Regions from separate parts of the Agrobacterium sp. DKPNP3 genome, predicted to be linked through region 2. Evidence: riboswitches for the same ligand, from Rfam matches in the RefSeq annotation. Region 2 holds a riboswitch; each other region holds the start of a gene.
What was found. Region 2 has a riboswitch for thiamine pyrophosphate ahead of thiB (thiamine ABC transporter substrate binding subunit). Riboswitches for the same ligand answer to the same signal wherever they lie in the genome.
Positions count from the first base shown of each region.

Region 1: it holds a riboswitch for thiamine pyrophosphate, as region 2 does, so the genes downstream of both, ACUTJJ_RS12140 (ABC transporter permease) here and thiB (thiamine ABC transporter substrate binding subunit) in region 2, are expected to answer to the same signal.
Region 3: it holds a riboswitch for thiamine pyrophosphate, as region 2 does, so the genes downstream of both, thiC (phosphomethylpyrimidine synthase ThiC) here and thiB (thiamine ABC transporter substrate binding subunit) in region 2, are expected to answer to the same signal.
Region 4: it holds a riboswitch for thiamine pyrophosphate, as region 2 does, so the genes downstream of both, thiM (hydroxyethylthiazole kinase) here and thiB (thiamine ABC transporter substrate binding subunit) in region 2, are expected to answer to the same signal.

Region 1 is NZ_JBQYSN010000036.1:22,675-26,039, reverse strand. It holds gene ACUTJJ_RS12150 (hydroxyethylthiazole kinase) at 1-180, opposite strand, end outside; gene ACUTJJ_RS12145 (ABC transporter substrate-binding protein) at 177-1,127, opposite strand; gene ACUTJJ_RS12140 (ABC transporter permease) at 1,124-1,909, opposite strand; TPP riboswitch at 2,034-2,136, opposite strand; gene ACUTJJ_RS12135 (TadE/TadG family type IV pilus assembly protein) at 2,320-3,365, shown strand, end outside.
Region 2 is NZ_JBQYSN010000023.1:3,317-6,681, reverse strand. It holds gene ACUTJJ_RS09050 (ABC-F family ATP-binding cassette domain-containing protein) at 1-760, shown strand, start outside; gene ACUTJJ_RS09045 (VOC family protein) at 843-1,235, shown strand; TPP riboswitch at 1,281-1,391, shown strand; gene thiB (thiamine ABC transporter substrate binding subunit) at 1,428-2,441, shown strand; gene thiP (thiamine/thiamine pyrophosphate ABC transporter permease ThiP) at 2,461-3,365, shown strand, end outside.
Region 3 is NZ_JBQYSN010000005.1:83,820-87,184, forward strand. It holds gene ACUTJJ_RS02805 (amino acid--[acyl-carrier-protein] ligase) at 1-180, opposite strand, end outside; gene ACUTJJ_RS02810 (acyl-CoA dehydrogenase family protein) at 185-1,366, opposite strand; gene ACUTJJ_RS02815 (acyl carrier protein) at 1,366-1,617, opposite strand; TPP riboswitch at 1,799-1,910, shown strand; gene thiC (phosphomethylpyrimidine synthase ThiC) at 2,006-3,365, shown strand, end outside.
Region 4 is NZ_JBQYSN010000013.1:32,339-35,703, forward strand. It holds gene ACUTJJ_RS06005 (3-oxoacyl-ACP reductase) at 1-153, opposite strand, end outside; partial or broken gene ACUTJJ_RS06010 (bifunctional hydroxymethylpyrimidine kinase/phosphomethylpyrimidine kinase) at 177-375, opposite strand; gene thiE (thiamine phosphate synthase) at 423-1,058, opposite strand; gene thiM (hydroxyethylthiazole kinase) at 1,055-1,855, opposite strand; TPP riboswitch at 1,906-2,002, opposite strand; gene ACUTJJ_RS06025 (SDR family NAD(P)-dependent oxidoreductase) at 2,283-3,053, opposite strand; gene ACUTJJ_RS06030 (CoA transferase) at 3,050-3,365, opposite strand, start outside.

The DNA of each region.
Region 1 (3,365 bases), on a different contig from region 2:
GAAGCTTTCGATTTCCTCGAGTGAGGTCGTCATGGAGGGAATGCCGCCGACGACGGTGATGCCGTCGGCGGTGAATTTTTGCACCACGGTATTCATCAGGCAATGGACGCGTGGGCGCGTTTGCCGCACGCGGTCCAGAATTTCGGCGGCCTTTGCCGCTGTCGGGAAATCGCCGCTCATGGCTGTTGCAACTCCACGGCAATATCCTCCGCTGCGGGGGCCTGCTTGATCAGCTGCATCTGCTGCATGAAGGCGCCGAAACGGGTGTATCGGGTGCGGTCGAGTGCTGCCGGGCGCTTCGCAAAACGCGGCAGCGTGTCGAAAAAGGCCTGCTTGTTCAGCGCGTCATCAAGGTTCGGATAGGCCTTGATGAAGAGTTGCCAGGCCTCCTGCGGATGGTTGGTAATGTAGATCGCGGCCTGTTCGACAGCAGAAAGAAAACGCGGCAGGCGGCTGTCTTTGGTGAGGTCGCGATGAGTGACGAAGATCAGCTCGTCATAGGCAGGCACCCCGTTTTCTTCGGGAAAGAAAGATCGTCCTTCATGGCCCTCTAGCTTCATCTGAGTCAGTTCGAAATTGCGGAAACCGCCAAGCGTGGCGTCCACCTTGCCGGCGATCAGCGATGGCGAGAGTGAGAAATTGACATTGACGAGTTCGACATCGTCCTTCGTCAGCCCGTCTTTCTCCAGCATGCGCTTCAGCATCGCATCCTCGAACCCGGAAACGGAAAAACCGACCTTTTTGCCTTTCAGGTCCTTCAGGCTCTTGATCGGCCCATCGGCGAGAACCGTAACGGTGTTGAGCGGTGTTTCCACCAGCGTGCCGAAACGGACGAGCGGCAGGCCGGCTTCGTGGTCGAGATAAAGGTTCGGCTGGTAATGTACGCCGATATCGGCCTGTTTCGCCGAGACGAGGCGCGGCACTGCGGAGGGATCGGCTGGCGGCACCAGTTCCACTTCCAGCCCGGCCTCGGTGAACAGGCCGCGCTCCCTGGCTATCACCATCGGGGCATGATCAGGGTTAACGAACCATTCAAGCAACACAGTCAGCTTCTCGGCGGCCTCAGATTGCATGGGCGCAAGCACGCTTGCCGCGGCGATGGCGATGGAAAGAAGCGTTCGTTTCATGGTGCCGACAGTCTCCGGAAATATCTGAATGGAATGGTGTGTTCTGTTTCCTTGGCCCAGGGGGCCAGATTGGCTGTCGCCCGGTCGACGATCAGCCTGAGCAGCACGGCCATGACGGCCAGAATGAGCATGGCGGCGAACATGGTATCTGTCTGCATACGGGCATTGGACTGGATCATGACGAAACCAAGTCCCGCCGATGCGCCCACCCATTCGCCGATGACGGCGCCGAGCGGGGCGAGTGGTGCGGCGACCCTCAAGCCCGAAATCAGCGAGGGCACTGCCAGTGGCACGCGCAGCCGTGTGAGGATCTGCCAATGGCTCGCCTGTGTCAGCGAGGCGGCGTCGAGGATGGCGCGGTCCGTGCGGTTGAGGCCATCGGTGAAAGCCGAAGCGACGGGGAAGAAGATGATAACCGCGGTCATCACGACTTTCGAGGCCATGCCGAAGCCGAACCAAAGGACAAGGATGGGAGCGAGCACGAAGACCGGAAAGGCCTGTAAGACCAGAACCATGGGCCAGACAAGCCGCCCAAAGCGCGGGGTGGCCGCAATCGTGAAGGCAACGAGAATACCAGCGGCAACGCCTGCCGCGAGACCGAGCGCCATTTCGCCTGATGTCACCATGGCCTGGCCGAACAGGAAACCGGGCTGTCGCCAAAAGGCGGCGGCGACATCGGCGGGCGGTGGCAGAATATAACGCGGCGGCGCAAGCAGCCATGTTCCCGCCTGCCAGAGAAGCAGCAGAAGACCGACACCATTCAGCGCATGGGTGGCACGCATGAGCCGGTCCTCAGACGCAAACGCACCACGTGCGAAGGGAGGAAGTGTTCAGCGTCATCGTCGTCTCCAGATGTGACGATCACATAGATCAAGCATAGCGGAGAAGAGAATGGGCAGCCCCTTGAAGGCGCGACAGTTCCGTTCCTACGCCGGCATGACCCGGATCAGGTTCAAGGGTCCGGCTCGTCGCCATCTCAGCACCGTCAGGTGCTCCCCTCGGAAGAGCTTGTTTTGTAAGACATGATCTAAAAATGTCAACGGCTCCGCCGACAGATCATGGGTCTTCTATATATTACTTAAATATAGTTATTAGTAATATCGGATTTATTGGTAATTAGTTATATAGATAAACTATATCGCAACGACACTGAAATAAACCTCATCCGAATTCTGATAATTCGGAGCTGATCTTGAAAAACATCTGGCGGGACAAGTCTGGAAACTTTGCGATTCTGAGTGCTCTGCTGATCATACCGATCATCGGATCCGCCGGCGTTGCGCTGGATGTCGTTCGAGCCATGAGCGTGAAATCCGATCTTCAGATGGCAGCGGATTCTGCGGCTCTGGCCGTGGTTGCGGAAAGTTCAGCCAGTGCCGAGGCTGCACGGCGAATGGCCAGCAACGGCGTCGTTTCGGTTGGAAAGGAAGAGGCTGAAGCTTTTTTTCACAGCAATCAGCGGGGGAACCCGGAATATCGCCTATTGGAGCTCGATATACAGGTGAAGAAGAATAACACCGTGATCGAATCGTCATTGAGTTTTAAGGCTTCGCTTAATACAACGCTCTCCAGAGTCCTGGGAAAGGATTTCCTGACTGTCTCCGGCAACGCAACTGCCAAATATGAGACGGAAACCTATACCGACTTCTATCTGCTGCTCGACAACTCGCCTTCCATGGGCGTCGGCGCAACGCCCGCCGATGTGGCAACGATGAAAGCCGCCCTCGGTTGTCAGTTCGCCTGCCATGTCACGTTGGCGGACGGATCTTCCGATCCCAACAGCAGCTATTTCCGGCTCAAAAACAAGGATCCGCAGGCGAAGGGATACATCAACGCGACGACGCGCATCGACGTGGTTGCAAAGGCGACTGCGAGTTTGATGGACACAGCTCAGGACACGCGCAAAAAACCTGATCAGTATCGCATTGCTGTCTACACTTTCGGAAAGACAGCAGAGGATGCCTTTTTTAACAAGGACCTTCCGGAGATTGTCTCGCGTACCTCGGATTTGCAGGCGGCCAAAAAAAAGATCAGAGGAATTGAGTTGATGTCAGTTCCAGGCCACAATTATAAAAGCGACCAGCATACGAATTTCGACCGTGCACTGACGAGGATAATACCGAAGATGGGAACGTCGGGAAATGGCGCGAGTTCCGCTACACCTGAAAAAATCCTTTTCTTCGTGTCGGATGGCGTGGCCGATGCTGCAAAAGCCGCATGTACCAAGAAAAAGATTTG
Region 2 (3,365 bases):
TCTCAACCCGAACGATACGCTCGCGCATTATCTGACCGATGGCCGCGGGGAAAACCTGCTCGTTAACGGCGAGTTGAAGCATGTGACGGGGTACATGAAAGATTTCCTGTTCCAGCCGGAACAGGCCCGCACGCCCATTCGCAACCTGTCCGGTGGCGAACGCGCGCGCCTCATTCTCGCGCGTATTCTGGCGCGGCCGACCAACCTTCTGATCCTCGACGAGCCCACCAACGATCTCGATATCGAAACGCTCGACCTCCTGCAGGAAATCGTTGCCGGCTTCTCCGGCACGGTCATCCTCGTCAGCCACGACCGCGATTTTCTCGACCGCACCGTGACCTCCACGATCGCGCCTGTTAATCCCGACCAGCCTGACGGGCGCTGGATCGAATATGCCGGCGGCTATTCTGACATGATGGCGCAGCGCAAGGGTGCTGCGGACGAAAAGCGCAAGGCGGAGAAGCAGGAAAAGGCGAAAGCGTCATCTTCCGCCTCGGCATCGCAGGAGCCTGCAAAGACGAAGGGTAAACTCTCCTTCAAGCAGAAATTCGCGCTCGAAAATCTGCCGAAGGAGATTGAGAAGACCCAGGAAGAGATCGCAAAACGGGAACAGCGTATGGCTGACCCGGAACTCTTTGCCAAGGACCAGACGACCTTCAACAAACTGGCGCAGGAAATGGAAAAGCTGCGTGACAAGCTGGAGGCCATGGAAGAGGAATGGCTGGAGCTTGAGATGCTGCGCGAGGAGCTGGAGGGCTGATGCAGCGTAACTGGTCCATCCGCGCTTTGACACACAGGCGGAATTGACGTTCTATGCCCGCTCTTCATGGAGGAGGTCTGAAATGCGCATGATTTTCGTCAACCTGCCGGTCAAGAGCATCGAAGTATCGAGAAACTTCTTCACGGCACTCGGTTTCAGCTTCAATCCGGAATATTCCGACGACCGCACGCTCTGCATGATCGTAGAAGAGAACATCTTCGTGATGCTTCTTCAGGAAGAGCGTTTTCGCGATTTCATCAACGGTGAGATTGCCGACGCCAAAAGCAGCACCGAGGTGTTAACCTGTCTTTCCGCCGGCAGCCGCGAGGAAATCGACCGGATGATCGCAACGGCCCTCGCGTCTGGTGGCAACGGCTGGAAGCCGGTTCAGGACCACGGCTTCATGTATGCCGGCAGCTTCCAGGATCCCGACGGGCATGTCTGGGAACTCGTGCATATGACGCAGCAGGGCTGAGACGAGCCATCTTGCCAAGATAAGGCGAGGGGACTACACCATCATCTTGATCTAACGGGGTGTCTTGTGCGCTTTTGTGCAGAAGGCTGAGAGGCTTGCCAACCCGAAGAACCTGATCCGGTTCATACCGGCGGAGGGATTAGACGGCTTTTGGACAGGCGGCTATTTCCCTTTTTGTTTGAGGAGATGCCCGTGCGCCGTCGTTTTTTTCCGAATTCTGTCATCGTCGCTTTGCTGCTTCTGCTCGGTTTTGCTGAGGCGCAGGACAAACAAGAGCTCACTGTTTATACCTATGAAAGCTTTGTTTCGGAGTGGGGTCCAGGCCCTAAAGTGAAGGAAGCTTTTGAGACGGTCTGCAACTGCACGGTCAATTTCGTCGGTGTGGCGGATGGTGTCGCGCTGCTCAACCGGTTAAAGCTCGAAGGCACTGGGTCCAAAGCCGATGTCGTGGTTGGTCTCGACACAAATCTCATCGCGGAAGCCAAACAGACCGGGCTTTTTGATGTCAGCGGAATTGACGCCTCGGCTGCCAAGGTGCCGGGCGGTTACAAGGACGATGTCTTTGTGCCTTATGACTATGGTCACTTCGCCGTCATCTACGACACGCAGACCGTCAAGATACCGCCGGCAAGCCTGAAAGAGCTGGTGGAAGGGGATCCTTCGCAAAAAATCGTCATTCAGGACCCCCGCACCTCCACGCCGGGGCTTGGGCTGCTGCTGTGGGTAAAGTCCGTCTATGGCGACAAGGCCCCTGAAGCCTGGGCGAAGCTTAAAAAGCGCATTTTGACCGTCACGCCGGGCTGGTCAGAATCCTATGGCCTATTCACCAAGGGTGAGGTGCCGATGGTGCTGTCCTACACGACCTCTCCTGCCTATCACATGGTTGCTGAAAAAACTGATCGGTACCAAGCCGCGCCGTTCTCTGAAGGTCACTACATCCAGATAGAGGTTTCCGGCCTTCTCAAAAATGCGCCGCACAAGGAGCTGGCAAAGCAGTTCCTTGCGTTCACGCTCACGCCGGGCTTTCAGGATGCCATTCCCGAAAACAACTGGATGATGCCGGCCGCGGCCACCTCCAAGCCGCTGCCGGAGGCGTTTTCAAAGCTTGTGGTGCCGCAGAAGACATTTCTGATGGATCCGGAAGAGGTGGCGAAGAACCGCAAAGTGTGGATCGACGAATGGCTTGCCGCCATGAGCATGAACTGAGCAAGAGGCACGCTTCCGCATGATGTTGCGTCGGGATTATCGACGGTCGATCATCCTCGGAACGGCGGCTTTTGCCGCCGTTTTCCTGTTCATGGCGCTCGCTGTCGCAGCCCTTTTTACCTTCGATGCGGGAGGATCGGCCGCCGGGGTGATGGATCCCTATACGCTGCGTATCCTGCGTTTCACACTATATCAGGCAACGCTCTCTACGGTTTTTTCCATTGTCTTGGGGCTGCCGGTAGCGCTGGCGCTTGGCCGACGCCGGGCCTTTCCCGGGCGGATCTGGGTGATCAGGCTGATGGCGGTGCCGATGGGGCTGCCTGTCATCGTCGGCGCCTTCGGCATTATCACCATCTGGGGCAGGCAGGGGTTGTTGAACACCGTCCTGACGTCCGCCGGCCTTGACGAGCCGTTCAGCATTTACGGTCTTTCCGGCATCCTCATCGCCCATGTGTTCTTTAATCTTCCGCTTTCGATCCGGCTGATGCTGGCGACGCTGGAGCGGATTCCGGGCGAATATTGGCGCATGGCGGCAAGTCTCGGCATGGGGCCGGTTTCGACTTTCCGTTTTATCGAATGGCCAGCGGTCGCTCGGGTCATGCCCGGCATCGCCGGCCTCGTTTTCATGTTGTGCGCGACCAGCTTCACGCTCGTGCTGCTGCTGGGCGGCGGACCGGCCGCCACCACACTTGAGGTGGCGATCTATCAGGCCCTGCGGTTCGATTTCGATCCGCAGCGGGCGATCGCGCTGTCTGTCTTGCAAATTGCGCTCACCGCCATTCTCCTTGGCCTTCTTGCGCTCCTTCCTTCCGCTGAGGCCGAGATTCCGTCGCTTGGCCGGCCCCTTCGCCGGTTCGACGGCCGGGGCATTGGTGTCCATCTATGGGATGGTGGGGCTATCACTCTTGCCGTTCTCTTCATTAG
Region 3 (3,365 bases), on a different contig from region 2:
GCCGGGCGGAAAACGGATGGCCTCGGCACCGTCGGCACCACCGGTTCGGTCGATCAGCCGCTCGAATGCGGCAATGACGTCCTCAAACTGGCCACTGCGGCCATAAAGACCATCCACACCCGTTTCAATCAGCAGGCCTTCTTCGAACAGTCGATCGAGGAACGATGTTTGCATGTCCATGGTCTTATCCCAAAAGGCTCGTGTCCTGCTTGTGAACCAGCAGGAGGTTGGCGGAATTGCCGAGAATCCGGTCATTGGAAATCATCAGGCGTGCGGAATGCGCGTCGCGCAGGTGTCGGCCAAGGCTATAGGGCGTGCCGTTCTTGTAGCCCATGATGCCGCAGACCAGCATGGCGTGATCGATGATTTCAAGAATGGTTTCCGAAGAGCAGATTTTCACGTTGTTCATGGCGACGGCAAAAGCCATGGACATCAGCTTTTCCGGGTCGCTCTTGGTGTCCTCATAGGCCTTGACGCCAGCGATGACGTTGGACTTCACCACCTGCAGCTTGCTGGAAACCTCCGCAAGGCGAATAGCGCCGGGAGGGGCGGTGCCGGGCGACTTGCGGGCTGCGGCCCTGACGAAGGACTGGGCGCGCAGCACCGCGTCGGAGGCAATACCGTACCAGACGGCGCTCCACAGCAGATGCGAACTTGCAAGCATGGATTGTGCAGCGATTTCCGCGAAGGGCTTCGGGAAAATCTGCGCTGCCGGCGCTTGCCCGCGAAACAGGAAGCCGTCCGAACAGGTGCCGCGCATGCCGAGCGTATCCCAGGTGTGGGTCTTTTCGAGCGTGTACTGGTTTTTCAGGAAGACGGTCATCACCTGATCGGCGGGCGCTGCATCCTTGTGGGCGCGCGAGGTGATGAGGATCGCGTCGGCATTGCTGCCATAGGAGATAACGGTCGCATCCTTTTCCAGCTGGCAGCTGTCGCCTTCGACTTCAATCGCGCAGATCGAATTGCGCAGGTTGCCGCCGATGCCGCCTTCAGTGGTGGCCGAGGCGAGCAGCAGTTGCTCACCGGCCACCCGGCGCATGAAGCCGGTGTGCCAGGCGCTGTCCACCCCGTGTTCCACAAGACTGGAAAGTTTGATGTGGTGCATGGCGAAGATCATCGCCGTCGCTGAACAGGCCTGGCCGAGCCGGGCGCAGATATTGGCGATCTCCTGAAGGCTCGCGCCTTCGCCGCCGAGAGGAGAGGGTATCTGGATGCCGAGCAAGCGCTCTGCACGCAATGCGTCGATGGCTTCCTGTGGAAACCGACCGGCAACATCGACGTCATCCGCATGCTTGGCGGCTACGATTGCGACACGGCCCGCGCGCGCGGACAGCGTGTTATCCTGCGGCGCGACGGTCACGTTCATCAGGCTGCCTCTTTACCATCCAGAATGAGCTTAACGGTGTCTTCAATGGCCTTGATGCTGGCAAATGACTTGCGGTTCAGCAGGTTATCCGGAAACTCGATGTCGAATGCCTCTTCTATTCCCAGCATCAATTGCACGGAAGCAAAGGAAGAAAGGCCAGCCGCGTAAAGATCGGCGTCATCTGCAATCGTATCGACGGGGCTTGGAAGCTGGCCGAATTTCGCCAGTATTTCACGTATAGTCGCGTTCATTCAGACGTATCTCCCATGAATCTCACATCAGGATGGTTTGTGCTTATCGTTACGACGCAAACGATAATATTCGCCTAAGCCAATAGGTTAATTGCAACTAACGGAAGAATGCGCCATTTGGGCATCTTTGCCAAGCGCGGATCGTGGTCTTGACAAAAGGCCGGGGGTGTTTTTTCCTGTCGCCATTCACCAGGGGTGTCCCGTCAAGGGGCTGAGATTCTGCTTTCATGCGCAGTGACCCGTTGAACCTGATCCAGTTCATACTGGCGTAGGGACGGTGCAAAGACCTGAAGGCGGGCGGGCGCATGGCGTTTCGTGTCGGCACCCAGGTATTTTCCATCATTCCGGCTCGAACTGGGTCTCCACTGTCAAACTTTGGAGCCTCAAGATGAATATCGCTGCCAAGACCATCCCTCTCTCCGTCACAACCGGGCCGCATGCCGCTTCCACGAAAATCCACAAGCCGGGCATTTTGCATCCGCAAATCCGCGTGCCGATGCGCGAAATCGCCGCGCACCCGACGGCCGGCGAACCGCCGGTCACTGTCTATGATTCCTCGGGTCCCTATACCGATCCCTCCCATCCTGTCCTGATCGAAAAGGGTCTGCCGCGTCTGCGTCACGAGTGGATCGTCGCCCGCGGCGATGTCGAGGCTTATGAGGGAAGGCACGTCAAGCCGGAGGACAACGGTTTTGCTACTGGCGAGCGCCTGACGCCTGAATTTGCCGTGCGTCATCGGCCGCTGAGAGCGACCGAGGGCAAGGCGGTGACGCAACTTGCCTATGCCAGGGCCGGCATTATCACGCCGGAAATGGAATTCATCGCCATTCGCGAAAATCTCGGGCGTGAGGCAGCGAAGGAGAAGCTCGCTCGTGACGGCGAGAGTTTCGGCGCGCATATTCCTGATTATGTCACGGCGGAATTCGTGCGTCAGGAAGTGGCGGCCGGCCGTGCCATTATCCCTGCCAACATCAATCACCCGGAACTTGAGCCGATGATCATCGGCCGCAATTTTCTCGTCAAGATCAACGCCAATATCGGCAATTCCGCCGTCACCTCCTCCATGGCGGAAGAGGTTGAGAAGATGGTGTGGGCAATCCGCTGGGGTGCGGATACCGTCATGGACCTGTCGACTGGCCGCAACATTCACAATATCCGCGAATGGATCATCCGCAATTCGCCGGTGCCGATCGGAACCGTGCCGCTTTATCAGGCGCTGGAGAAGGTCAACGGCATTGCCGAGGATCTCACCTGGGAGGTGTTCCGCGATACGCTGATCGAGCAGGCGGAGCAGGGCGTGGATTACTTCACCATCCATGCCGGCGTGCGGCTGCACTACATTCCGCTGACCGTTAACCGTGTCACCGGCATCGTTTCGCGCGGCGGCTCTATCATGGCCAAGTGGTGTCTGCATCACCACAAGGAAAGCTTCCTCTATGAGCATTTCGAGGAGATTTGCGACATCTGCCGGGCTTACGATGTCTCCTTCTCACTGGGCGATGGCCTGCGTCCCGGCTCGATCGCCGACGCCAATGACGCTGCGCAGTTCGCCGAGCTGGAAACGCTGGGCGAGTTGACGCAGGTCGCCTGGGCCAAGGATTGCCAGGTGATGATCGAAGGCCCCGGCCATGTACCGATGCACAAGATCAAGGAGAATATGGACAAACAGCTGAAGACCTGCGGTGAGGCGCCCTTCTATACGCTGGGACCGCTGACCACGGACATTGCGCCGGGTTACGATCACATCA
Region 4 (3,365 bases), on a different contig from region 2:
ACGGTCCGCCAGCGCTTCGGCTTCCATTCGGCTGGTGCGATAATTGATAGCCACTTTTGCGCCTTCACGTGCGAGAGCTTCGGCAATCGCCGCGCCAAGGCCACGTCCGGCGCCGGTTACGATGACCGTCTGCTTACTGATATCAAGTGTCATGCCTTTCATCCTTCCTGATTGCGCTATAGCGCATGAAAATGTTGCCTCGGCCTATGGCCGGAACCGATGTGGAGCGTACCCACCTTGGCGACATAGGCTTTGGCAGCCGCCATCGCTTGGCTGAGTTGCCCCCCCGTTGGCGAGTTCGACGGCGAGCGCGCTGGAGAGGGTGCAGCCAGTGACGCGCGTATTAACTGCCTGAACTCTCGCTGCCTCGAACCAGACCGTGCTGGATGGGTCAGAGCCGGCGATCGAAAGAATGTCGCATATCACCCTTTGACCTTTCTGATTCGTTCCGCGATAAGCGCAGCCTCTGCGCGTGGATCCGGCCTGCCACATATGGCCGAAACGACTGCAAGCCCTTGGGCGCCCGCTCTAAACACCTCATCAACATGCCCGGCTTTCAGGCCTCCGATCGCCACCGACGGGACCGGGCATATTGAAATTAACCTGGCCAATCCGTCTAAGCCGATTGGCTGCTTGTGATCAGGCTTGGTCGGCGTTCCGAAGACAGGACCGATGCCGGCGTAGTCGACGAGATCGACGTCCACTGCGGCAGACAGCGTTTCCGTCTCGACGGAGAGGCCAAGGATCATGGAAGGGCCGATCAGTCTGCGGGCTCTGCGCGCATCCATGTCCTCCTGACCGATGTGCAGACCGTCGGCGCGGATAGTGATCGCCGCCTCGACGTCATCGTTAACTATGAGTAATGCGCCGGTGCCCGCCAGCGCTGCCTTCAGCGCGTGGCCGGTTTCGATTATCGCCGCCGTGTCGGCGTGCTTGTCGCGCAATTGCACGATCGTTGCGCCACCGGCTACCGCGGCGCGGGCCGTCTCTACCATGCCGACTTCGGCGCAGAGATCAGGATCGAGAACGAGATAGAGCGAGAGGTCGAAGCTTTTCATGCCGCACGAATCCTTGCCTGTCTGTCGAGCGTCGGGCCATCAAGGGCGGAAAGCGCGTCAAGGAAACGCCACGCAAAGGAGCCCGGGCCATCCGCTTGGCGCGCCGCGTTTTCGCCTGCCACTGCGAAGATGGTGAGCGCCGCGACAGAGGACACAAGCGGATCGGTCGGGAAAACCGCCGCTAAAGCACCAACGAGGCAGGTGAGTGAGCATCCCAGCGCCGTGACTGCAGGCATGAAACGCGACCCACCTTCGACAACGAAGGCCCGCTCGCCATCGGTAACGAAATCGATCTCGCCAGTGGCAGCGACGACCGCCCCGTGTGCTTTCGCGAGGATGCGGGCAGAGGACTGCGCTTGCTCTACCGGATCGCGGCTATCGACGCCTTGCCCGCGACTGGTGCCACCGGCCAAGGCAATGATCTCGGAAGCGTTGCCGCGAATGATAGTCGGGCGATGGGCCAGTAGCGCATCGACCGCCTGGCGTCGGAAACTCGTCGCATAGTGCGCCACAGGATCGAGCACCCAGGGCTTTCCAGCACGGTTGGCGGCATCTGCGGCGCTGCGCATGCCTTTCATCCAGCCTGCTGACAGCGTGCCGATGTTGATAGTCAATGCGCGGGCGATGCCTGCGAACTCGCTCGCTTCTTCCTCGGCATGGACCATGGCGGGAGAAGCCCCGGCGGCGAGCAGCACATTGGCGGCGATGTTCATTGCCACGAAATTGGTGATGTTCTGGACGAGCGGCGGATCGGCGCGTAGCGCCGTCAGTAGGCTTCCGGGCGAGGTCTGCTGCATGTTGCTCCTTTCGAACGGAGCAAGACGCGGGAGCGGAACGCAAAAGCCTGCGAAGATCCCGAGCGACTCCCTCCGCCAGCATTATCTGGTTCAGGTTCCAAGGGTACTTCTCAGCCCGCCTTTCGACGAACGCCCCTGTCTCTCAATGTGTTCGTTGTTGCAGAGAACCGAACGATTGTCACTTTAAAAAGCAGCCAGCCCGGCTGGGACTCAGCGAGTTATTGCAAGCTGGTTTATGTTGCTTCTTCATGATTGAAGTATGATTCCGACGACTCGGATTTCCCAGCGAGGAAGCTATAAATAGGATCGGGTTAGATCTCCTCAGGAAAAATCCTGCGCTATTTCTTTGCAAGGTTAGCGAGCATATCCTTGTGTGCAAGGCTGTGCATTTAAGTGCGTTGACTTCATGTGTCGTGGAAAACCGAGGCTAGCGTCCACGCTCTGCGCCCCCGTTGACCTGAATGATCTGCCCAGTGATATGTGCAGCCTCAGCAGAGGCAAGCCACCCAATCGTATGAGCGATATCTGCGGGGATGCCGGCCCGGCCGTTCATCGTTTCGGCAATCTTGGCCTGATGCAGCGCATCAGACAGAGCTGTACCAAAGAAGCCCGTCTCGGACACATAGCCGGGCGCAATTGCGTTGACCGTGATGCCTTTGCCGCCCAGCGACTTGGCAAGATCGAAACAGTAAGGATGCAGGGCTGCCTTGGCACCACCGTAGCAGCCATTTCCTGAGCCGCGATAGGCCGCGATCGAGCTCAGGAGAATGATGCGTCCTCCCGGAGACCGCAATTGTGGCAAAAGAGCTTCTGTGAGAAGGACAGCGGCAAGCGTGTTGTTGCGGAAATTGTCGTTCCAGCGGCGGGCCACACCCGCCAATCCGTCAGCATAGGTTTCAGCCGGAAATTGACGCAGCACGTGACCGCCCGCAGCGTTGACCAGCACGTCAAGGGTCGTAAGCCGGTCCGATAGATCAGCTTTAATGGCCTCAACCTCCGGCGCGTTTCCAAGATCACCCGCAATCACCAAGACATTCGGTGCCTGCGGAAACTCGCGCGCAATTGCAGCTGCGGCATCCTCCAAAACGGACTTCCTTCGGCCAATGATGGCCACTTGCGCACCGCGTTCCGCAAAATATCGCGCCGTCGCCAAACCGATACCGCTGCCGCCGCCGCTGATAACAACTGTTTTGGTCATGATGTAAGCTCCGTGGATGAGGTCGATTTGGTGTTCAGCCAGACCGGCGGCGATGATCCCAGTTTCGGGGCGGGAAGATCCCAGCCCATTGTGACGCCATCAATTGCAGCAGGCGGTCGCAAACGCCGCGCCGGTCCCCAACCGGTGCGCTCGATTGCATCCGACAAGTCTTCCTGCTGTTCTGGCAAGAACGCCGTCGTATCGGCGGATTGGTGGCCAGCGGACACCAGCAATTGTGCGGTGCGTGCCAGCGATGCGCGGGCTTCGAGGACGCGCCCGGTGCGCAGTCTTTCGGTCAGGCCTCGAACTACC